Persicimonas caeni: one gene and its partner. The protein of the gene in region 2 interacts with the protein of the main gene of each other region in a pairwise test. Links are inferred from orthologs where the notes say so. Each region holds a gene or a part of one and is shown on either strand. Other genes may lie near its edges.

What was found. Proteins that work in one complex are often made in the same cells at the same time.
Region 1: the proteins of gyrB (region 2) and gyrA interact in binary tests that used the Escherichia coli proteins (3 or more experiments, as listed by UniProt). The link is inferred for Persicimonas caeni from one-to-one orthologs.

Annotation. Positions count from the first base shown.
Region 1 is NZ_CP041186.1:2,373,319-2,376,472, reverse strand. What follows is about bases 1-3,125. They hold gyrA (DNA gyrase subunit A), read left to right. Parts: upstream 1-337; coding sequence 338-2,914; downstream 2,915-3,125. Other genes in these bases: FIV42_RS08805 (AtpZ/AtpI family protein), read left to right, coding at 3,109-3,125. In the rest of the region: more of FIV42_RS08805, read left to right, coding at 3,126-3,154. UniProt on the Escherichia coli protein: A type II topoisomerase that negatively supercoils closed circular double-stranded (ds) DNA in an ATP-dependent manner to maintain chromosomes in an underwound state.
Region 2 is NZ_CP041186.1:3,785,634-3,789,509, forward strand. Bases 449-3,536 are described here. They hold gyrB (DNA topoisomerase (ATP-hydrolyzing) subunit B), read left to right. Parts: upstream 449-796; coding sequence 797-3,277; downstream 3,278-3,536. Other genes in these bases: FIV42_RS14080 (fumarylacetoacetate hydrolase family protein), read left to right, coding at 449-482; FIV42_RS14090 (hypothetical protein), read left to right, coding at 3,286-3,536. Outside these bases: more of FIV42_RS14080, read left to right, coding at 1-448; more of FIV42_RS14090, read left to right, coding at 3,537-3,852. UniProt on the Escherichia coli protein: DNA gyrase negatively supercoils closed circular double-stranded DNA in an ATP-dependent manner to maintain chromosomes in an underwound state.

The DNA.
Region 1 (3,154 bases), 1.4 Mb from region 2 along the record:
CACCGCTTGCATCGGGCGCGCGCACGTGCTCGAGGCGTCTCGCGCCTCGGTTAGGTGCCCATCCAGACCAGTAACCATTCGACTTGTAGGATGCGCCCACGCTTCAGAAGGTTTCAGGGCGACGCTGATTTGTTTGTCGCGCTTGCCCGTGGGGATCGTTATTGATAGCCTCGCGGCGCTCTCGGTGCGAATGTGGGACTCGAAGCTAGCTAGCGACTCAGCGCTCGCAGCGAGCAACCTACGATTTTTACAAGTAGTTTTTCGGTGAGCGCCCGCCCATGCGGCCTGTGGCCGCGCTCGGGTGGGGCGTTTGCTTACGTCTTGAGGAGAGACCCTTATGGCAGATGAGTCGGCAAACGTCATTCCCGTAAATATCGAGGACGAGATTCGTCATTCGTACCTCGATTACGCGATGAGCGTCATCATCGGGCGTGCCCTGCCGGATGTCCGCGACGGCCTCAAGCCGGTCCACCGGCGTATTTTGTACAGCCAGCACGAGCTGGGAAACCGCTGGAACGCGGCCTACAAAAAGTCGGCGCGTGTCGTCGGCGACGTCATCGGTAAATACCACCCCCACGGTGACTCGGCGGTCTACGACGCCCTGGTGCGCATGGCCCAGGACTTCAACATGCGCGTGCCCCTGGTCGACGGCCAGGGCAACTTCGGCTCGGTCGACGGCGACCCGGCCGCGGCGATGCGTTATACCGAAGTTCGCATGAACCGGGTGACCGAAGAGCTCCTGGCGGACATCGACAAGGACACCATCGACTGGGTGCCCAACTACGACGGCAACGAAAAAGAGCCGTCGGTCCTGCCCGCCAAGGTGCCCAACCTGCTGGTCAACGGCTCGTCGGGTATCGCGGTCGGTATGTCGACCAATATCCCGCCGCACAACTTGGCCGAGGTCATCGAGGCGACCGTCGCCCTCATCGAGAACCCGGACATGACGGTGGGCGATCTCATGGAGATCGTGCCCGGCCCGGACTTCCCGACCGCAGGGATGATCTACGGCGCCAAGGGCATCCAAGAGGCCTACTCGACCGGCCGCGGCGTCATCCGCATGCGCGCTCGGGTCGAGATCGAGCACAACGAGAAGTCGGGCAAGTCGAGCCTGATCGTCACCGAGCTGCCCTACCAGGTCAACAAGGCGCGCCTCATCGAGAAGATCGCCCAGCTGGTGCGCGACAAGAAGATCGACGGCATCACCGACATGCGCGACGAGTCCGACCGCAAGGGCATGCGCATCGTCATCGAGCTTCGCCGCGACGTGATGCCCGAGATCACGTTGAACAACCTGTACAAGATGACCCAGATGCAGTCGTCGTTCGGCATTATCATGCTGGCGATTGTCAACGGTCAGCCCCAGGTGATGAGCCTCAAAGAGGTGCTCAACCACTTCATCGACTTCCGTCGTGACGTGGTCACCCGCCGCACGATCTACGAGCTGAACAAGGCCGAAGATCGCGCCCACATCCTCGAAGGTCTCAAGATCGCGCTCGATTACCTCGACGAGGTCATCGCGCTGATCCGCGCCAGCGACTCGCCGTCGGAGGCGCAGGCCGGCCTCATGGAGCGCTTCGAGCTCAGCGAGCGTCAGGCCGACGCCATCCTGCGCATGCGCCTGCAGAAGCTGACCGGCCTCGAGCGCGAAAAGATCTTGGAAGAGTTGGCCGAGGTGCGCGCCACCATCGAATATCTGCGAAGCCTTCTGGCCGACGAGCAGAAGATGATGGGTGTCATCAAGGACGAGCTCGTCGAGGTCAAAGAGTCGTACGGCGACGAGCGTCGCACCGAGATCTTGTACGACGTCAGCGAGCTGTCGCTCGAAGATCTCATCGCCGAAGAAGACATGGTCGTCACCTTGAGCCACCAGGGCTACGCCAAGCGTACCCCGCTGGACGAGTATCGCGCCCAGCGTCGCGGTGGCCGCGGCAAGCGCGGCATGGGGACCAAGGACGAGGATTTCGTCACCGATATGTTCGTGGCCTCGACGCACACGAATATCTTGATCTTCACCTCGATCGGAAAGCTGTACATGCTGCGCACCCACGAGCTGCCTCTGGGCTCGCGCACCACCAAGGGAAGCCACGTGGCTAACCTGCTGCCCCTCGAGGAAGACGAGACGGTCCAGACCATTTTGGCCTCGGACGATTTCTACGAGGACAAATTCGTCGTCTTCGCCACCCGCAACGGCATCATCAAGAAGACCGAGCTGATCGCCTACCAGAACGTGCACTCGGGCGGCATCATCGCGCTCAACATCAAAGAGGGCGACGAGCTCGTCTCGGTGCGCCTCTCCGAGGGCGATGACGACATCTTCATGGTCAGCAAGAACGGCCAGTCGATTCGCTTCCACGAGTCCGACGCGCGCCCCATGGGCCGCACGGCCACCGGCGTCATCGGCATGCGCTTCAAGGGTGAAGACGAGCTGGTGGGCATGGAGGTGTTGCCCACCGAGCGTGACGAAGATCTGACGATCCTCACGATCACCGAAAACGGCTACGGCAAGCGCACCATCATCGACGAGTACCCCCAGCAGTCGCGAGGCGGCAAGGGCGTCATCACGATGAAGGTCAACGATCGCAACGGCCGCCTGGTTGGCACCCGGCTGGTGCACAACGACGACCAGCTGATGCTCATCACCGACCAGGGCCAGATCCTGCGCACCCGCGTCGGCGAGATCTCGACCTACGGGCGTAATACCCAGGGCGTCAAAGTCATGGTCACGGACGACAGCGAAAAGGTCGTCAGCATGGCTCGCTTGGCCGAGACCGACGACGAGGAAGACGAAGAGGGCGTCGAGGGCGTCGAGGGCGCCGAGATTGACGCCGAAGAGGCCGCCGGTGAGGCGGGCGAGGAGTCGTCCATCGCCGAAGACCTGCAGGACGAACTCGATGAAGGTGAAGAGGAATAAGCTTCGCCTCACAGCCTTACAACAACGCCCGGTTCGCTTTGACGAGCCGGGTGTTTTTGTTTGTGAAAGAAGCGTCTAACTACCCAGTTGACGCACACCTACCCCTGTGTTAGTCAATCGCCGCCGCGTGGCCGGCGCCCCAAAAAACGGGGTGCAAGCCGGCTGAGGCGGGCCGCTCGCAAGGAGCTGACTTGATGACGGACTCGAAGAGCAAAGTGCCTAAGAGACCGGCTTCGTCAG
Region 2 (3,876 bases):
ACGCAATCGAATTGCCCGCCCAATCCGAGCTCGTCCACCACGAAGGCGAGCTGGCGGTGGTGATCGGAAAACGGTCAAAAAGGCTGGAACCCGAGGAATCTTCGGGGGTTATTCTCGGTTATACATGCGCCAATGACGTGACCGCTCGCGATATCCAGAGGCGCGAGAAGCGGTACACGCGAGGCAAGGGTTTCGACACCTTCTGCCCGCTGGGGCCCGCCGTGGCGACCGCCGACAATTTCCTGCCCGCCGAGCACACGCTGGTGTTGCAGGTCGACGGCCAAGAGCGGCAACGCAGCCAGTTGAACGACTTCATCTTCGGCATCGAGTATGTCGTGGCGTTCGTCAGCCAGGTGATGACTCTGGAGGCAGGCGACGTCATCCTGACCGGCACGCCCCACGGTGTGGGGCCGCTGGAGCCCGGCAATGTCGTCAGTGTTGAGATTGACGGCATTGGGCGGCTGGAGAATCCGGTCGAGTAGATTTGGCTGGAGAGTACGCCTTGCAGGGGCGTGACGCCCGCTACATAGGCAATTAAGGACATAGGGGCTGCGTTTTGCGACGCGTTCCAGGCTCGCTGATCTCGAATCTGAACCCGTGGGCGATTCGCAGCCCTCATGTCCTTAATTGCTTATGTAGAAGGCGCTGCAAAAACCGAGGCCTCCATTGCCCTTCACCGCACGAACATGGTACGTTTCCGCGACTTTTGATTTTGTCGTGATCCAATCTTCATCGGCCACGGTCGCCCCGTAGGGGCGGCTTTGGCGATCAGACGGTTTCTGATCAGGGAAATTTGATGACTCAGGAACAACCTCCCATTGTCTCGAGTGACGGCAGCAAACTCGAGCTCGACGACGAGCTCAAGCAGGCTGTCGCCGAAAGTAACGAATATACCGCCGACAACATCCAGGTCCTGGAGGGCTTGGAGGCCGTGCGCAAGCGCCCAGGCATGTATATCGGTGATACCGACGACGGCTCCGGCCTGCACCACATGGTCTTCGAGGTCGTCGACAACTCCATCGATGAGGCGCTGGCCGGCCACTGCGATACGGTGACCATCACCATTCGCGCCGACGATGTGATCACGATCGAGGACAACGGTCGCGGCATCCCGGTCGACGTGCACAAAAAGACGGGCAAGTCGGCCGCCGAGGTCATCATGACCGTGCTGCACGCCGGCGGTAAGTTCGACCAGAACTCCTACAAGGTCTCCGGTGGTCTGCACGGCGTCGGTGTCTCGGTCGTCAACGCCTTGAGCGAGTGGCTCAAGCTCGAGATCAAGCGCGACGGCAAGCTGTGGGCCCAGGAGTACAACCGCGGCGTGCCCAAGGAGCCGGTCCAGGAGATCGGCAAGGCCAAGACCACCGGCACCAAGATCACCTTCAAGCCGGACTCCACGATCTTCGAGGGCACCACGTTCAGCTACGACACGCTGTCGCAGCGTCTGCGCGAGCAGGCCTACCTGAACGCCGGCGTCAACATCACGATCATCGACGAGCGAGACGGCAAGCGCCACGACTTCAGCTTCGAAGGCGGCATCAACTCGTTCGTGAGCGACCTCAACAAGAACAAGCAGCCGCTCCACCCCGAGCCGATCCACATCCGGTCGGTCATCGAGGAGGAGGGCGTGCAGGTCGAGGTCAGCCTGCAGTGGAACGACTCGTACAACACCACGGTGTTCTGCTACACGAACAATATCCGCAACAAAGACGGCGGCAGCCACCTGTCGGGTCTGCGCGCCTCGCTCACGCGCACGGTCAACGCCTACGCGATCTCGAACGACCTGGTCAAAGAGACGCTCAACGGCGACGACATCCGCGAGGGCCTGACCTCGGTGCTGTCGGTCAAGATGCCCGACCCCAAATTCTCCAGCCAGACCAAGGAGAAGCTGGTCTCCAACGAGATCAAGGGCATGGTCGAGTCGGTGGTCAACGAGTACCTGGGCTACTTCCTCAACGAGAACCCGAACGCGGCCAAGACCATCGTCAACAAGGCGCTGGCGGCCAGCCGCGCCCGCGAGGCGGCCCGCAAGGCGCGCGAGATCGCGCGTAAGTCGGCGATGAACTCGGTGGGCAGCCTTCCCGGCAAGCTCGCCGACTGCCAGTCGCGCGACCCCGAGGAGAGCGAAATCTACATTGTTGAGGGTGATTCTGCAGGCGGCTCGGCCAAACAAGGCCGAGAGCGACGCTTCCAGGCCATCTTGCCGCTGCGCGGTAAGATCCTCAACGTCGAGAAGGCGCGCTTCGACAAGATGCTGTCCAACAACGAGATCGCGGCCATGATCTCGGCGTTCGGCTGCGGCATCGGCGACGAGCACTTCGACATGGACAAGCTGCGCTACCACAAGATCGTGCTCATGACTGACGCCGACGTCGACGGCGCGCACATCCGTACGCTGCTGTTGACGTTCTTCTACCGTCAGATGCCCGAGCTCATCGAGCGTGGCCACCTGTATATCGCCCAGCCGCCGCTGTACGGCGTCAAGCGAGGCCGCTCGATCACCTACATGAAAGACGAGAAGGCGCTCAACGACTTCCTCATCGAGCGCGTCAAGTCGAGCGTCAGCCTGCGCGGAAGCGCCGGCAAAGAGCTCGAGGGCGACGAGCTCGCCGAGTTCGTCGAGGAGCTGATCAACTACCGCAAGTTCGCCGACCGCATGAGCCGTCGCAACGACCGGCGCGTGATCAACGAGTTGGTGCGCACGCCGGTGACCGTCGAAGATCTCCAGGACGCCGAAGGCCTGCGCGAGACGATGGACGCGGTGCGCGAGAAGCTCTCCGAAGAGCACAAGAACGCGCGCTGGCACGCGCCGACCATCTCCGAGAGCCGCGAGTTCGACGACGTGTATCAGGCCACCTGGCACACCCGTGTATCGGGCGCGCTCGTGACCACCCGCGTCGACCGCGAGATGCTCACCAGCTTCGAGTACGAAGAGCTGGTGCGCATCTGGCAGAAGTTCCGCGAGCTGGGTGACAACGTCACCGTCGACGGACGCACCGAGCAGACCTACGAGAATATCGACGTGCTGCTCGACGCGGTGCTCGACGCCGGGCGCAAAGGCCAGTCGGTCCAGCGCTACAAGGGTCTGGGTGAGATGAACCCCGAGCAGCTGTGGGACACCACCATGGACCCGGACAGCCGCACCTTCCTGCAGGTGCGCATCGAGGACGCCATCGAGGCCGACGAGATGTTCACCGTGCTCATGGGTGACCAGGTCGAGCCGCGCCGCGAGTTCATCGAGTCCAACGCACTCGACGTCCGTAACTTGGATGTCTAACGGAGCCCATGGCTAACGTTCAACTTCTCGACACCAAAGGCGTCGACGAAGCCCTCCAAGGGGGCGACGTCGACGTCTTTCGTTATCAGCTCAATCGCCTCGGCTATACCCTCATCCTGGCCATCGGCGGGCTGATGCTCGCCGGCGCCGGCTTTATCTGGTGGCAGTACGGATTCAGCGAGAATCTGTGGACCGCCATCTTTGCCGGGCTCGTCGCAGGCGGGCTCGGCCTTTCTGTACATGCCGCTTATTGGTATGCGTTCGCCGGCACCCACTTTGTGGGCGTCACCGACGACAAACTCTTGGTCGGCCGCGAAGAAAAGGCCTGGTCGATCGACTGGTCGGTGCTCGACGTCGACGCGCTCGGCCTGCAGCGCATGAACGCTACGGCTGCCAAGGGCATGCTCGAAGTGCGCGTGGGCGGCGAAGAGATCAAAATTTATCTGTATAACCCTTACGTTTTCCTCGAAGACATCCAGGCGCTGATGTCCAGCCTGCTCGAGCGGTTGCAGTCGCAACAGCAAGCTGGAAACGAGGCGTTCGATGAGCAAGATGTTGTTGTAAGTGATTCGTAGTTTGACCGCTTCGAGAACGGTGTC